Regions from separate parts of the Paenibacillus sp. BC26 genome, predicted to be linked through region 1. Evidence: riboswitches for the same ligand, from Rfam matches in the RefSeq annotation. Region 1 holds a riboswitch; each other region holds the start of a gene.
The links. A riboswitch is a leader RNA that binds a small molecule or an ion and turns the genes downstream of it on or off. The one in region 1 is predicted to bind ZMP and ZTP.

Region 1 (5,706 bases):
CAGGGGACGGACTGGAAGGCTGGGAAAAATTTCAGCAGTCGTCGTATGACCTCGTCATATTAGACTTGATGCTGCCTTCCATGCACGGCTACGAGATATGCCGCAATATTCGCGAGCGCTCCGAAACGCCGGTCATCGTACTGACGGCTCTTAGCGAAGAGAAGGATCAGCTGCGCGCCTTTGAGGAAGAAGCGGATGATTATGTGACGAAGCCGTTTTCTTTTCACGTCTTGATGAAGCGGGTGGAGGCTGTCCTTCGGCGCACGCGCAGCGGGCAGTCCGGGGAGCAGCTGTTTGACGGAAGATTAAGGCTGGATGCCGATGCGTACAAAATCTTCGTCGATGGCAAGCTCATCGATACGACGACGAAGGAATTCGATATCCTGCACACGCTCGTACATAACGCCGGAAGGATAATGACACGTGATATGCTGCTGGACAAAGTATGGGGTTACGACTACTACGGCGACTCCCGCATCGTCGATGCTCATATTAAGAATATCCGCAAGAAGCTCGGGATCTCCGTCATTCGTACGGTAAAAGGGGTCGGCTACTCGCTGGAGTCTGAGCTGGCGTTGGTGGAAGGATGATCCGGCGCAAGGGGATACGGTTTAAAATCTTCATGGTTACGGCTGCGCTGCTGGTCGTATCCGCGCTTCTCATCTACTTGACTCTCTACTTCATGCTGCCGGGTTATTATAAGAACATCAAGCAATCCCGGCTCGAAAGCAGCTTCAGCGAACTGGTGAAACAGATCGACGGCGTGAGTGCGGCCGATGCCATTCCGCTTATGGCGAAGTTTGGTCAAGAGCATAATGCGGCGCTCATGATCCGCGATAAGGAGGGGCAGGGGTATTATATCCCGCCGAGTTATCGGGGCATGAACGGCTGGCTGTCCCGTAATGCGAGTTACCTCGGTATGCGAAAGCAGCTTGAAGCGGGTCGGGTGATCGATGGCCGTGAGATTGCGAAAGGGCCCGGCGACGGTAATGGCGGCGGCCCGAACATGCAAATGCTGAGCGTCGATAAGACGATTAAATTCGCAGAAAGCGATGATCCTTATACGCTGTCCGTGGATGCTCCGCTGCAGCCGATCGGGGAAGCGGCGGATGTCATCTTGCTGTTCCTGCCCTACATGCTGATCCCGATTCTCCTTATTGCAGTGGGTGGTGCGCTCATCTATTCAAGGTTAATCGCGCGGCCCCTTCTCTCGCTTAACCGAGTGGCAAAGCGGCTGGCCAAACTCGACTTCTCTGTAACGAAGCCTGCGCTGAACACGAAGGATGAGCTGGGTGAGCTGTCGTTTAGCCTCAGCAAATTGGCGGTTAATTTGCAGCTGACGATGGGGGAGCTGCAGGATGCCAACGCGCAGCTCAAGAGCGATATCGAGCAGGAACGTGAGCAGGAAGCGAAACGGCGGGAATTTGTGGCGACGATTTCGCATGAGCTCAAGACGCCGATAACGGCGGTCAGCGGTCAATTGGAGGCGATGATTGCTAACGTGGGCTCCTACCGCGATCGGGACAGATATTTGCGCCAATCGTATACGATTATGCAGGATATGGATAAGCTTGTGCACGAGATCCTGGAGCTGTCGAAGCTGGAAAGCCGGGATTTCCGTCCGCTGATGCGCAAGGTGGATCTAACCGAATTGGTACGGGAATCGATGAATAATATGAGCTACTTGGCAGATGTCAAACATATGCAGCTAGAGGTCGAGCTGCCGGAGGAAGCGATGATTACGGCCGATGAGCGGCTCATGTCGAAGGCTGTGGCGAACATCATCACCAATGCCGTTCAATATTCCGGCGATGCGGAGCGGGTCGTTGTTCGGTTATCCGAGGAGTATTGCGCAGCAGATGAGGGGAGCGAGCTGCAGGTGAAGTCGCTGCATCCGTGGTACAGGCTGGAGGTGCTGAACACCGGCGTGCAGGTGGAGGAGTCGAAGCTGCCGCGATTGTTCGAGCCGTTCTACCGGGCGGAGCAGTCGCGCAGCCGCTCCACCGGCGGCAGCGGACTGGGTCTCTATATTGTCAGCAAAGTACTGGATGCTCACGGCGCTGAATATAGCATCGCCAATACGGCTGAAGGCGTACGCTTCAGCGTAAGGGTGCAGGGAGCGGCTTGAGCCATAGTAGGAACAGGGGAACCGGACATTAGATTCTGTCGCGAACGACAGCTAATGTCCGGTTTTTGAGTTGTTCGATTTCAGCGATAAGGGAAGTGCGTTTCGCAGCGTAATGGGCTTTTATCCCTTCATCCTTCAGTGCGGCTAAATTGATCTCCACCGTTAAGAGCGCGGATTGCGCAGCGGCTTCAAGGAGTAAAGCGCCGATACCGAGATCAGAGATGACATGCGCATTCGTGCAGGAAGCGATGCTTAGTGTAGACAGCAGCGCCGCTCTGCACACCTCCATCAGTCGGAGCGGAGCTTCGATGGCGGCAATGGTCGCGTTATGGAGCGCCTCTTGGCGAACAGCCTTTTCTGACTCATTCTGTTTAGGCAGCTTCAGTGCATGCATATAACCGTCGAAGGCTGAAATGTCCTCGGCGAGCAGCGATTCACACGCGGCGGAAAGCCGGTGCATCTCGTTCAATGCAGCGTTAACTTGAAGCCGTGCATCGGCGTACTTCTCTCCCTGCGAGAGATGGGCCGCCATTGCGGTCATGGCTGTGCCGAGGGCTGCGGCAAGGGCAGCGGCGCTTCCGCCGCCCGGAGTGGGGTCGGCGCTGGCCGCCTTCTCTAAGAAGCGGCGGATGGAATCATCCCATGATACTGTAGTCATCGTCACGCATCTCCTTTCATCGACGTTTGGATATCCATGGCTTTCATCAGATTGCGAAACAGAATCGCGGTCGTTAAGGTGCCGACTCCGCCGGGAACCGGTGAGACAGCAGCGGCCGCGTCGCTCAGATCCGAAGCGGCATCGCCGGTAATCGAACCGTCCGCAAGCTCGTTAATGCCTGCGTCGATGATGATTAAGCCCGGATGCACCATATCCTTTGTAATCATATCCGGTTTGCCAACCGCCACGATGGCGATTTCCGCATGTTTCAGCTGAGCAGCCAGATCCGGCGTCCTGGAATGGCAGACAGTCACGGTTGCATGCTCCCGTTGAAGGAGATGAAACAGCGGAAGGCCGACGGTCTGACCCCTGCCGACTAAAGCCACGTTGCGACCCTCTAGTTTGTACCCGTAATGCTTGAGTAACCCGATGCAGGCCTGCGGCGTTGCGGGATAAAGTCCCGTGTCATTGCCCGTGTAAACGGCTAGCTTATTAGATGGAGTGACGCCGTCGATATCTTTGGCAGGGGCGATGCAAGCTTCAATTGCAGCTGCCGATAGATGCGCGGGCAATGGCAGCTCCAGCATAATGCCATGAACGTCTTCATCCTCGTTAAGCGCAGCGATGACGCGCTTCAATTCCTCTTCCGAAACATCGTTCGCGAACGTATGGAGCTGAAACGAGATACCCAGCTTCTCGGCAATCTTCTGCTTGGAGCGCGCATAGTAAGCCGAGGCAGGATCGCCTTCGACCAGTAGTGTCGCCAGAGACGGCTGTTTTCCATTCTTCTTCCATTCCTCAACGCGGAGCGCTATTTCCGAATACACGAGCTCAGCCGCTTCTTTCGCCTTTAGAATAAGGGCCATTAGAGATCCTCTCCTTCATCCTGAATGTACGATCGATAAGAAACGAAAAAAAGCATTCGCAGACAGGCCGGTCCTCAGACATGGCCAGTCGCAAATACTTCTCCCCAGGCGAACGGTGTGATTCGATCCGCATGCTCCCTCGTGGTTCATTCCACTGATTTCGCCAGTTGCATGCAGCATTATTTTCCTAGAGTGTAGCACGAGGAGGTGCCTTTGAACAGGGCTGTGCTATAATGTTGCTGATTCTTGGGAAACTGCGAAAGGAGCAACGCGCTTGTGCTGACAAACTGGCTGTATCCCCATTGGCTGCGAAATCAAGTCATTCGCAACAAAATTATCGCGATCTATATTCCGCTGATCATTGTGCCGCTCCTTGTGCTGGGCTTTGCGTCCAATACCATCTATACGAATGCGATTGTAGACAAGACGATCAGCAATGTGAGCGACAACTCCTCGCTGATCATTACGCGCATGAATGGTATTCTCACGAATGCGGAAAGCTGCGCCAATATACTGACGATCAACTTAAACCGCGTCATTCAAGACCATAACAAAGGCGAAATCAGCCGGGAGCGTTCGCTGCTGCTGTCGACCTTGATTACCAATCAGCTTAGCTTCGCGCTGCTTGTTTTTCCGGATGTGGAGAGCGCTGCATTCATTGATACTTATGGCACGATCTATGGCACATCGGCTGCGATTGAGAACGCCGGCGCGCCTCAGCCGGAGACGCTTCTGCAGACCCCGATGATGAAGCGCATTCGCGAAACGACCGGCCAGAACATCTGGTTTCCGATGGACAAAAGAAGCTATCTGACGCTCGGAGCGGACGAGCCTGTTCTTACGGTGGGCAAGAAAATCAATAACATCTACACCGGCCAGGAGCTTGGGCTGCTGGTGCTTAATGTGAAGGAACAATCGCTTTCGGCGATTTACAATAACATCGGCAACGATCAAAGCGGCAGCTACATGCTGACCGATCAAGCAGGCACGATCGTCTCTTCTACGCATAAGGAGCAGCTGCTCAAGCCCGTGGAAGACAAGGCGCTTAGACAGTGGATCAATCAGACAAACAGCGGTTCGACAATCGATCGTTTCCTAGGGGAGAAGCTGCTTGTCATCAGCTCGGAAATGCCTAAATTCGGCTGGAAGCTGATCTCCATGGAACCGTTTAATGCGTTGACGGCGGATAATCGCAAAATTACGGCGCTCATCATGACCATCGGCTTCTTCTGTTTCTTGTTCGCGCTGATGGGCGCGGGTATTCTAAATCGGCTCATCGCCAGGCCCATCGTACTGTTGACCAAGTATATGAAGCTGGTGAAAGAAGGGAATCTTACCATTCAGCTGCCGGTCAAATCGAACGACGAGCTGGGCCTGCTCGCATCCGGCTTTAATACGATGCTTACGCGCATTAATTTGCTTCTCGATAATGTGCGATTCGAACAGAAGAAGAAGCGGGAGTACGAGCTGGCCCTGATTCAATCCCAAATCAAGCCTCATTTCTTGTACAATACGCTCGACGTGATCTATACGCTCTCGGAGATAGGGCGGGTCAAGGATGTGCAGCGCACAACCAAATCGCTGGCCGATTATTACCGCATCGTCTTAAGCCAAGGGAAAGAGGCGATTCCTCTTCAGGATGAACTGCAGGGGCTGCGCGATTATTTGGCCATTCAACGGATCCGCTATGCCGATGTGTTCGATTACCAAATCGATGTCCAGCCGGAAGTGCTCTCTTGCACCGTGTTAAAACTGACGCTGCAGCCGCTCGTGGAGAATGCCATCTATCATGGGCTGAAGACAAAAGGGACGTTCGGCCACCTCATCGTGACAGGCGGCATCGAAGGTCAGGATTTGCTGCTTACCGTTAAGGACGACGGAGTCGGCATTCCGCCGGAAAGGCTGGAGACGTTGTTGCGGCCAAGCGTTGATTCAACGAACACACCCGCCGCAGTGCTGTCTGCTGCCGGAAATACCGGCAGTTCGTTCGGGATGCGCAGCGTGGACAGCCGGATTAAACTGTATTTTGGAGAAGGGTACGGACTGACGCTAAT
Region 2 (5,706 bases), on a different contig from region 1:
CCGGCGGTGGCCGCAACGGCAACTGTGGGTGCAAAAGCAGACAGCGATGCCAAAGTAACTTCGGCCGCGGCAGATGCTCCTGCCAAAGATCAAGCTGCCGATCAAAACGTAAAAGAAGGCGAAACGAAGCAGCCGGAAGTGAAGTTTTTTCTGTGGGAAATCTTCAAGTCGATCATGAGCTTTTTCCGCAGCCTATTCAGCTAACTATAAAATAAGCTCAGTCGCGCACCCTGCGATTGGGCTTTTATTGTATAGGGATGGCCGTTTGGATGGCGCGAGGCGGCATATGGTATAATGGGGCAAAACAAAGCAGAAGCTGGGGATACGACATTGACCATCCATCTACGAAAAACATTACTGTGGGAAGCGGACAGCCACGACCCGCGCGACGGTGAACTTGACGAGGCGGCAGCCTTACTGCGAGAGGGCGGGACCGTTGCTTTTCCAACCGAAACGGTTTACGGGCTAGGTGCCGATGCGCGGAGCACGGCGGCGGTGGAACGGATTTTTGAGGCAAAAGGGCGCCCCTCCGACAATCCGCTGATCGTTCATATTTCGGATCGCAAGCAGTTGGAGGAGCTGACACTTCCGCTGGTAGGAGAGTCAGCCATACTTGCCGATAGGCTGATGGATCAATTCTGGCCGGGGCCGCTGACCATCGTGCTGCCGGTGAAGCCTGGGGCGGTGTCGTCGCGGGTAACTGCGGGACTTGCTACCGTTGCGGTGCGAATGCCTGCTCATCCTGTAGCCTTGCAGCTTATTGCCGCGTCTGGTTGTCCGCTGGCGGCACCTAGCGCGAATCGCTCCGGCCGTCCAAGTCCGACACTGGCCTCGCATGTGCGAGAGGACCTTAGCGGCCTAATTGACGGCATCGTCGATGGTGGCGCCGCAGGGGTAGGTCTTGAATCGACCGTCGTCGAGGTGGACGGCGATCTTGTGCGGATCTTGCGCCCCGGCGGCGTGACGGCCGAAGCGCTTCGCGAAGTCGCGGCGCGGGTCGACTACGACGCCGTTGCCGCTCCGGGCGCCGGCATTGCCGCTGCCGCCGCTGCTGCTGCGCCTTCGGCGGCGGGAGCTCCCGCAGCGGAAGCGCAGGCGCCGCGCTCGCCAGGCATGAAATATGCGCATTACGCCCCGCAGGGGCTGATGCACTTGGTCAAGGGCGACGCTGACGCCGTCTCCGCCTATATTGAGGCGGAAGTCGGCGCAGCGAAAGCGCGCGGCGAGCGCACGGGCGTGCTCGCCTTTGCCGAGCATGCCGCTCGGTACGACGCCGACTGCGTGCTCGTCGTCGGCAGCCTGGCGCAGCTCGAAACGGCTGCGCACGGCCTCTACAATGCGCTGCGCGAGTTTGACAATCGCGGCGTACAGCGCATCTGGGCCGAAACCTGCTCGGAGCAGGGTATCGGCCATGCGCTCATGAACCGCTTATCCAAAGCGGCCGGCCACGCGGTGGTCCACGTCTAGTGACGGTGAGTTCCGCGTGCCGCGCCAAGCCATGCGCGATCGCACTTACTTGCGGCCAACTCGTGCGCCAAGCGTCACCGTCCCGTACCCGTACCACCAGCGCGCCAAGCGCCACTTCCCTAGCGCACTAAACCCGCGCCACCCACAACCTTCCCCAGGTCATCTTTCCAACCTTGTCCGCATATGCTTGTGGAGAGGTTGCGGACAAGGAGAGGATGAAATGGTGGAGGCGGGCATGCATGCCGGACAATTGCTGACGCTGCTGATTATTGCTGTGGCACTGGGGATGGATGCTTTTTCGCTGGGTGTCGGCATTGGGCTCAAGGGCATTCGGCTGATGGATATAGCAAAACTTAGCGCGATCATTGCGCTTTTTCACATGGTCATGCCGCTCATGGGCATTTTCACGGGCAAATACGTCAGTACGCTGCTGGGCGGCGTGGCGACGACGGCGGCCGGTGCGCTGCTGCTCCTGCTTGGCGGCCATATGATCTACAGCTCGCTGCGCGGCGATGCGGTGGAGTCGATCGACTACCGAAGCTCATGGGGGATGCTGCTGTTCGCGCTTGGCGTGAGCATCGATTCCTTCTCTGTCGGCATCTCACTTGGCATGTTCGATACGGACATGCTGCTGACCGTACTGCTGTTCGGCGTTGCCGGAGGCTTGATGTCCGTTTTTGGGCTGCTGCTCGGTCGTAAGGTAGGCACAAGTCTCGGCGGGTACGGGGAAGCGTGCGGCGGCGTCATTTTATTTACATTCGGTTTGCTGTTCCTGTTCTAACAGAACGGCATCTTATAAGGAGTGAAATCAATCGTGAAACGGATTCTATTCGTGTGCACGGGCAATACATGCCGTTCGCCAATGGCTGAAGCGCTGCTTCGGGCGAGGTCCCAGCAAAGGGGCATGCAGCTTGATATTCGTTCCGCAGGCGTGTCCACGATCGATGGACTGCCTGTTTCCAATCATGCGCGGACGGCGCTGTCCAGACGTGATATTGTGCACAGTGGTACCTCGAAGGCGCTCGAAGGCGGCTCGATTGCGTGGGCAGATCTTATTTTGACGATGACCGCCAGTCATAAAAGGCAGCTGCTGCAGCATTTTCCGGCTGCGGTGGACAAGACGCATACGCTGCTTGAGTTCGTGAACACGGATCCCAAAGTGTTGGCGAACATCGCCGAGCTGGAAGGGCTGTACTCGAACTGGCAGATTAAGCAGGCGCTGGGACAGCCGCTGACTCCGCAGGAGCGGTCCAGGCTCCTTGAGCTGGAGCAGCAGATCCCGAGCTTCGATGTGGAAGATCCTTTCGGCGGCTCGCTGGCGATGTATGAGCAGAGCGCCAGCCAAATCGAAGCCGCGCTCAACCGTCTTCTCGATCGACTGAAAGGATAAGTGTATTTGTCTGAAGGCTTTTCGTGGCTCTTTAATAAGGTGAAACTGCGCTCGCTGTCAAACGATGGCAAGCGCCGTTTCTTCCGGCAACGATTGATTTTGAAGCCAAAATCCGTTATGATAAAAGCAACTAAAGACGGTTTCCGATGTAACTGGCGACGAAAGTGGGTTAAACCACGGTGGAGCATCGGATCATACGGCCGGTCGCCTGGGCAAAGAGCAGCGTGCGCAAGCATGCTTGCTCTTTTTTCGTCTTTTTCGGCGAAATCAGGTATACTAATGCCATTGTGAATCGACAATTTCCGCCATGTGCGGTTCTATTGGGAGGAATATGGATTATGAAAATCGCCATCGGCGCAGACCACGCGGGCTACCGCTTGAAAGACGAGCTGGTTCCGTTTATCCAATCGCTTGGCCACGAGATTGAGGACGTAGGCTGCGATTGCGCCCAGTCCGTAGACTACCCGGATTATGCGCTTCCTGTTGCGGAGCTTGTTGCGCAAGGCAAGGCTGAACGCGGCATACTCATTTGCGGTACGGGAATCGGCATGTCCATCGCGGCTAACAAAGTCAAAGGCATTCGCTGCGCACTGGTGCACGATATGTTCTCGGCCAAAGCAACCCGCGAGCACAACGACACCAACGTACTGGCAATGGGGGAACGCGTCATTGGCCCGGGCGTAGCGCAAGAGATTATCCGGATTTGGCTCGAGACGCCGTTCTCGGGCGGCGAGCGTCATGTCGGCCGCGTGAACAAAGTGATGAAGCTTGAAGCACAATATGCCGATGCGGCAAAATCCGAGTAAGGGGCGTACCCAGCGATGAGCGACCACGGCCACGGAATAAGCAGCATGGATTCGGCACAGCTGACCAAGGATGTAGAAACCGTTGTCCGCGAGCTTGCAGCCGTGTCCGGCATTCGCCAAGGACAGCTGCTTGTCATCGGCGTGTCGACCAGCGAAGTACTCGGCCAGCGGATCGGGACATCAGGCACGCTGGAAACGGCAGCCGCGATCTATGCGGGAGTCGAGAAGGTACGTCAAGAATTGCAGTTTTATCCGGTTTATCAGTGCTGCGAGCATTTGAATCGGGCACTTGTTATGGAAAGAGAAGCCGCCGAGCGGTATGGTTTGGAGCTCGTTTCGGCTATCCCCGTGCGCAAAGCCGGCGGCTCCATGGCAGCCTACGCGTTCCAGAAACTGCAGGATGCCGTGCTGACCGAGACGGTTCAGGCCCATGCGGGCATCGATATCGGCGACACCTTCATCGGCATGCACTTGAAGCGTGTAGCGGTACCGGTGCGACCAACGATCCGGGCAATCGGATCCGCGCATTTGACAATGGCTTACACCCGTCCGAAGCTGATTGGCGGGGAACGTGCGGTTTACACGCGGGAAGCGGCAGGCCCGGCAACGGATGCCGGCACATGCGACTAATATATTTATTTTACTGAGGAGGACTTATCAACATGGAAAACCTACGTAAACAAGATCCTGAAATTTTGAAAGCACTTGGCCTTGAGCTGCAGCGTCAACGCGACAACATCGAGCTTATCGCATCCGAGAACATCGTTTCCGAAGCGGTATTGGAAGCAATGGGTACTGTACTGACGAACAAATACGCAGAAGGCTACCCGGGCAAACGTTACTACGGCGGCTGTGAGCATGTGGATATCGCCGAAGATATCGCACGCAACCGTGCCAAAGAATTGTTCGGTGCTGAGCACGCGAACGTGCAGCCTCACTCCGGCGCACAAGCTAATATGGCAGTTTACCTGGCTGCGCTAAACCCAGGCGACACGGTTCTTGGTATGAACCTCGCGCATGGCGGTCACTTGACGCACGGCAGCCCGGTTAACGCATCCGGTCTTCTGTACAACTTCGTGGCATACGGCGTTAACGAGAACACTTTTACAATTGACTATGCAGAAGTACGCAAACTGGCGTTCAAACACCGTCCGCGCATGATCGTTGCAGGCGCATCGGCTTACCCGCGCATCATCGATTTTGAAGAGCTTGGCCGTATCGCTAACGATGTAGGCGCATTGCTCTTCGTTGACATGGCGCATATCGCAGGTCTTGTAGCAGCAGGCTTGCACCCGAGCCCGGTTCCGCACGCACACTTTGTAACAACAACTACGCACAAAACGCTTCGCGGACCTCGCGGCGGTATGATCCTTTGCCGCAAAGCATGGGCGCAAGCAATCGATAAAGCAGTATTCCCAGGTTCCCAAGGCGGACCTCTGATGCACATTATCGCGGCTAAAGCAGTAGCTTTCGGCGAAGCGCTTCAGCCTTCGTTCAAAGAATACGGCAAGAACGTTGTCGACAACGCGAAGGCGCTTGCTGACGGTTTGATCGAGAGAGGCATCAACATCGTTTCCGGCGGTACGGACAACCACTTGATGCTGATCGACCTTCGCAACCTGAACATCACAGGTAAAGACGCGGAGCACGTGCTCGATTCCGTACAAATCACAGTCAACAAAAACGCGATTCCGTTCGATCCGACCAGCCCGTTCATCACTAGCGGTATCCGTATCGGTACACCTGCAGCGACTTCCCGCGGCATGGGCGTAGACGCAATGGCTACCATCGCAGAAGTAATCGCTATGACGCTCAAGAATCCAAAAGACGAGTCCGTTCTGGAAAAAGCACGCGGTATGGTCAGCGACCTCGTGTCGCAATACCCGCTTTACCCTGGCATGACTTACTAATATCGGTTTGACCAAAAGGCGGAGCAGGGTTGATCCCTGTGCCGCCTTTTTTGCGTTCCGCAGCATGCATGCTGTTGGCCGGAATCGTTAGTCTGAAGGTGGCGCAGGGTAGAAACCTATGCCGCCATTTTGC
Region 3 (5,706 bases), on a different contig from region 1:
ATGGAGCAGGAGCTTGAGGGCGGCGGTGAAGAAGAAAGCAAACCCGATGCCGACGGTGATCATATGCACGGCTTGTAAGGTTGAAATCGGCAGGTACTGCTGCATCCGTATAAAGCCCGGCGGCGTCTGCGAATCCATCAGTTTGTATTTGACCTTATATGCCAGATAACACAACACGACGGACAGCACCAGCACGATAAAAGCTTGCGCAGGCAATTGTTCGCCTTCTCCGAAGGTTCCCCACTCCGTCAGCGGATTTACAGCTGCATTGTAAATCACGATGGCGGCAATAATCATGGCTACGTACAGCACTACATTCGCGAGCATCGCAAGATATCGTCTCATCATTCAGATTCGCCCCTTTAATTGGGTTGCGCAAATCGGAGGTACAAGACAACATATTCAGGGGATTGAGTGTCTATGCCAGCCATGCCATCGGCTTCACGATCGGCAGCGTTATCAGTGGAAGATTCGACGAGTTCAGATGAGCGTGAAGACGAGCTTTAATATCAAAGAAAGGCCGACATTCTCCTTGGACGGAGCAATATCGGCCTTTCGTATGGTTGTCGCGAGCGAGGACTATTGAAAACATTCGATAAAATGCTGAGCGCGTTTGGACAGCAGCTGGTCCTTCAGCCACAGAATGCCGACCTCGGATTGAAAATCGGCGTCGCGAATAGGGAGCGTGATCACGTCACCGGAGGGAAACGAGGAAATAACCGATTTCGGAAACACCGTTGCGCCGATTCCTGCGGCAATTAGGGACATAATAATGGCGACGCTGGAGCATTCGCAGATGATGTTGGGCTCAAAGCCGTGACGGCGGAATTCGTTTACGACCTGCTCGTGCATTTTGATTGTTTTGTCGGTCTTTAATGTAAGCTGCGGATATTGGGCGAGCTCCTCGATGCTGATATCGTTCCCTCTGCCGGGGGAAGCCCATGCGGCAGGCATCAAGGCAACATAAGGATCGGAAGGAAGCGGGAGCATATCCAGCTTGTTCGGAAGCAGATGAGCCTCGAACGGCAATCTGGATATGACGAGCTCAATCGAGCGTCTCTCCAGCATTTCGCCCAGCAGGTAATGGTCGCCCTCGGCAATCTTAAACGTGACCTGAGGGAACTTCTCGCGCAGCTGCTGGATCGGCCCCGGGAGTATGGAAACGCAGGAAACAACCGCACCCAGGGAGAGCGTACCTCGCACACCAAGCTCAAGCTCTTTGACTTCCTTCATGGTCTCGTCTAATTGCAGCAGCAGCGACTCTGCCCGGTCCTTAAGCAGCCGCCCTGCAGCGGTCAATGTCAGCTGGGTCCGGCTCCGCTCGAACAGCTGGGCGCCGAGCTCATCTTCCATCAGCATGAGCTGCCTGCTAAGGGGCGGCTGCTCCATATGCAGCAGCTTCGCCGCTCGTGTAATCTGCTTCTCCTGTGCAATGGCCAAGAAGTATTTGAGCTGTCGAAAGTCCATTTAAACATCCCCAATTTATATTCTCTTTGCATACTTTAAAGGTATGGATAGTGAACAGAATAGATATTTTATATATACCTCAACAGGTGGTAGTATGCAATCACCAATTAGAAAGTAAGGGAGTAGTGATTCAACCATGACAGCAGCCAATAACGCCATTTCGATCGAACGCAGTCTGAACAAGAAGACGAAGCCAGCGCAGGATCAGCTAGGTTTCGGTATCTATTTTACCGATCACATGTTTGTAATGGACTACAGTGTCGAGCAAGAGTGGCATAACCCGCGCATCACGCCGTACCAGCCGATCGTACTCGACCCGGCCGCGAAAGTGTTCCATTATGGACAAACCATCTTCGAAGGCTTGAAAGCCTACAAAACCGAAGACGGCGGCATTCAGTTGTTCCGTCCTCGCGATAATTTTGCCCGTATGAACCGTTCCAACGATCGTATGAGCGTGCCTGATCTGGATATTGATGTGGCCATTGCAGCGCTGGAGCAGCTCATCGCAGTCGATCAAGACTGGATTCCGGATCTGCCGGGTACATCGCTGTATATTCGCCCATTCGTCATTGCCACACAAGCGACGCTTGGCGTGTCTCCATCCGAGAATTACCAATTCATCATTATCATGTCGCCTGTTGGCGCCTACTATCCGGAAGGAATCAATCCGGTCAAAATCCACGTGGAATCCCACTATGTTCGTGCAGTTGTAGGCGGCGTGGGTGAAGCGAAGACAGCCGGCAACTATGCGGCGGCCTTGAAGTCGCAGCAAGCCGCTAAGGAAGAAGGCTACACGCAGGTTCTGTGGCTCGATGGCACGCAGCACAAATATATCGAAGAAGTCGGCAGTATGAATGTGTTCTTCAAAATCAACGGAACGGTCGTAACGCCTGCACTGAACGGCAGTATTCTAGCGGGTATTACACGCAACTCGGTTATTCAGCTGCTTAAGCACTGGGATGTTCCTGTTGAGGAGAGAGTGCTTTCCATTGAGGAGCTTTATGAAGCGGGTCGCAACGGTACGCTGGAAGAGGCTTTCGGAACCGGTACCGCAGCCGTTATTTCGCCTATCGGCGAAATGAACTGGAACGGAGAGAAGCTCGTGATCAGCGAAGGCGTGACCGGCCAGCTCTCGAAGTCGATTTATGATACGCTGACAGGCATCCAAACCGGTGCCGTTGCGGATCCGTTCGGCTGGGTCAAGAAAGTCGAATTCAGCCAAGAGTAATCAAATTATGGTGAGGCTATACGCAGATGTTCATCGTACTGTGAGATTTTTCGAGTGGGGTCTATGGTAGAATCAGAAGTAAGGATTCTTCTCGAAAAAGGAGCACGTACATGCTGCAGCCTCGCCATTTTTTTATTTTCTTGCTACCGCTAATTAATGCAGCCGTGTGGATTGCTTTTCCACCTGTGGATCACGGGCTTCAGCCTTCGTTTGCCCAGCGTCATCTGGGCGAAGTGATCGGCTCGACAATGATGATTATGATGGCCTTCACCTTATTGCTCGCAACGAGAATCCGGGTATTGGAACGATTATTAGGCGGCTTGGATAAGCTGTATGTCGTCCACCGGAACGCGGGTATATTTGTATTTCTGCTGCTTTTCCTCCATCTGCTCGTCATGCCGCTTAATCCGAATGAGGTCCCTCCCGGACGGGCTCCCGGCTATATTGCTTTTGGGGGTTTTGTCCTGCTCATTCTCCTATCGGTGGCGCCGAGGATTCCGGGGGTTCGGCGGGTTATGCGGATAGGCTACCGAGGATGGCGGATCTCGCATCGGTTTATCGGGGTGGCGGGTTCCATTCATTTTGAACAATTCCGGTTCCGATGAGCGCTGTGCTTGTGCGGAGGACCGCGGCGTTGAGTTTTCATTTTTGAAACGAGGTACAGCCCAGCTATGCAGAAGTCTAAAATTCTCTATCGGTTTATGCTGACGATTGCGGTCGGCTTTATCGTATATGTGATCACCATCAATTTCTTCGTGGATCCCCAGGCGGAGCGTTTTCTGAGTCACAAGATCAACCTAAAGCATCCGTTAAACAAGCCGGTTTGGCTTAATGTGATGTATGTCCATGTGGTGTGTGCGAGTATCGCGATGGCGGCGGGAGCGGTTAATTTTGCCACGAAGGTTCAGACCCATTACCGGCGCGCGCACCGAGCTATCGGGTATGTTTATTTTGGCGCGATCCTTGTCGTAGTGCTCACTTCCGGCTACATGGCGCCTTATGCGACCGGCGGTAAGCTGAACAGCGTTCCGTTGAACCTGCTGAGCATGCTGTGGACGGCCATGACGGTGATCGCGATTGTGAAAATAAGACGAAAACAGCGCATCGCCCACCGCAATTGGATGATCAGAAGCTACGCGTTCTGCTACACGAATTTGTGCATTCATGCGATTACTTATGTAGTTCACCAAGGATTCGGTTTGTCCTATACGCACAGCTACACAATCGGCGTTTATGGGGCTATTCTCTTCCTACTGCTTGCAGCCGAGGTTGTTATCCGAGTGGTATTTGGACAATCGGGCAAGGGAAGGCCGATGCAGCCCTAATAGAACTTCATCGTTGATTTGACTAAATATTCGGACTACAATATAAGCAGTATTCGGTGTGTGTGACTGGCGTAAACGTGGAGTACCACGAGGGAGCACATATTCATATGCCGTACGCCTGGGCGAAGTGCTTGGTCTTTGGACTGAGCGCTTTTTATTATTTCATGGGAGATGATGAGATGGAGCAGGTGCGGCAGGCAAGACATGTAGCGATTCTGATCTTTGATCGCGTGGAAGTGCTGGATTTTGCAGGGCCGTTCGAGGCGTTCCTATCCGGCAGCAACTATGGCCGGGACTTCAATGTGTTTACCGTAGCTGAACATGATGGTCCGATTCATGCGCTTGGCAATCTGAGCATTAACCCGGCCTACAGCTTCCGGACTTGTCCGAAGCCGGACATTCTCGTCATTCCCGGAGGACCGGGCACCAGAACCGAAATGCACAATCCTGTCATGTTGGACTGGATCAACCAAACTGCCGGAGAAGCGGAGCTGCTTCTGTCCGTGTGCACAGGCGCTCTTCTGGTAGTGAAGGCTCAGCTGGCAGATGGATTGAAGCTGGCTACGAACCGCCTTGCGATGCATGAGCTGCGGGCAATAGCGCCGGAATCTGCAGAAATTCATGAAGAAGCGCGTTATGTGGACAATGGGAAGCTTATTTTGTCGGCCGGTGTTTCAGCGGGGATCGATGCGTCTTTGTATGTAATAGGTAAGCTGCTGGGCGAGGAACGGGCGCTTCTGGCAGCAAGTTTGATGGAATACGATTGGGTGCGCTCATGAAGAAATCGCGCTAGTCCACAGGAGTGGGCTAGCTTTAAATTTATTCTTTACTGATCGTTCCCAATATGATATGATCAATTCGTAAGCAAGAAGGAAGCAATCGTGAGTGAGGATGCATTCCTTTTTTATTCGCAATAGTAGAACGATCATTCCCGTAAGGGCTGCGGTCAAGTTGGCAGCCAAGCATAGTTTGCAGTACATTTTATTTTTTTACTCTTTTGAGAATGATCATTCTCAATTGGTGCATCATAATAAACAAATGACAAAGGAGCGATACAAAATGGGTAAATTAAACGGTAAAGTAGCATTCATTACAGGTGGTAACAGCGGGATCGGCTTTGCAACGGCGAAGTTGTTTGTAGCTGAGGGAGCTAAGGTTGTCATCACAGGTCGTAATCAGGCTACGCTGGACAAAGCAGTGGAGGAGCTTGGTGCGTCGAACAGCTTCGGTATTCAAGCCGAAACAACCGATCCGCAGAGCCTGGAGAAGGCAACGGCTGCAGCAGTTGAGAAATTCGGCCGACTGGATGTCGTGTTCGCCAATGCCGGCATTGGCGGTCATACTCCGCTCGGCGGTACGGAGCTGGCCGCATTCCAGGAAGTCATGAACGTGAACGTGACGGGCGTGTTCTTCACCGTACAAGCCGCATTGCCTTACTTGAAGGAAGGCGCTTCGGTAGTCCTGAACGGTTCGGTGCTTGCTAATGCGGGAAGCCCGGGATGGGCAGCGTATGCAGCGAGCAAAGCGGCCGTTGCGAGCATGGCGAAAGTGTTTGTTTCCGAATTGTCGCCTAGAGGCATTCGCGTAAATACAGTCGTTCCCGGCCCTACTCGCACACCGATCTGGGGTCAGCCGGAAGGGCTGGCGCAAATGGAAGCCAAGCTCACGCGATCGGTTCCGCTAAAC

Region 2: another riboswitch for ZMP and ZTP. It lies ahead of rpiB (ribose 5-phosphate isomerase B); the one in region 1 lies ahead of BM412_RS24765 (bifunctional 5,10-methylenetetrahydrofolate dehydrogenase/5,10-methenyltetrahydrofolate cyclohydrolase).
Region 3: another riboswitch for ZMP and ZTP. It lies ahead of BM412_RS28875 (DJ-1/PfpI family protein); the one in region 1 lies ahead of BM412_RS24765 (bifunctional 5,10-methylenetetrahydrofolate dehydrogenase/5,10-methenyltetrahydrofolate cyclohydrolase).

The regions. Positions count from the first base shown of each region.
Region 1 covers NZ_FPAD01000004.1:264,097-269,802, reverse strand. The annotation lists gene BM412_RS24780 (response regulator transcription factor) at 1-590, shown strand, start outside; gene BM412_RS24775 (sensor histidine kinase) at 587-2,128, shown strand; gene BM412_RS24770 (cyclodeaminase/cyclohydrolase family protein) at 2,157-2,786, opposite strand; gene BM412_RS24765 (bifunctional 5,10-methylenetetrahydrofolate dehydrogenase/5,10-methenyltetrahydrofolate cyclohydrolase) at 2,789-3,652, opposite strand; ZMP/ZTP riboswitch at 3,748-3,833, opposite strand; gene BM412_RS24760 (sensor histidine kinase) at 3,929-5,706, shown strand, end outside.
Region 2 covers NZ_FPAD01000005.1:389,442-395,147, forward strand. The annotation lists gene spoIIR (stage II sporulation protein R) at 1-204, shown strand, start outside; gene BM412_RS27720 (L-threonylcarbamoyladenylate synthase) at 295-1,467, shown strand; gene BM412_RS27725 (manganese efflux pump MntP) at 1,688-2,248, shown strand; gene BM412_RS27730 (low molecular weight protein arginine phosphatase) at 2,282-2,857, shown strand; ZMP/ZTP riboswitch at 2,996-3,078, shown strand; gene rpiB (ribose 5-phosphate isomerase B) at 3,196-3,663, shown strand; gene BM412_RS27740 (TIGR01440 family protein) at 3,679-4,293, shown strand; gene glyA (serine hydroxymethyltransferase) at 4,326-5,573, shown strand.
Region 3 covers NZ_FPAD01000006.1:95,140-100,845, reverse strand. The annotation lists gene BM412_RS28900 (CPBP family intramembrane glutamic endopeptidase) at 1-348, opposite strand, end outside; gene BM412_RS28895 (LysR family transcriptional regulator) at 580-1,467, opposite strand; gene BM412_RS28890 (branched-chain amino acid aminotransferase) at 1,604-2,695, shown strand; gene BM412_RS28885 (ferric reductase-like transmembrane domain-containing protein) at 2,806-3,300, shown strand; gene BM412_RS28880 (DUF2306 domain-containing protein) at 3,367-4,020, shown strand; ZMP/ZTP riboswitch at 4,073-4,151, shown strand; gene BM412_RS28875 (DJ-1/PfpI family protein) at 4,128-4,799, shown strand; gene BM412_RS28870 (SDR family NAD(P)-dependent oxidoreductase) at 5,080-5,706, shown strand, end outside.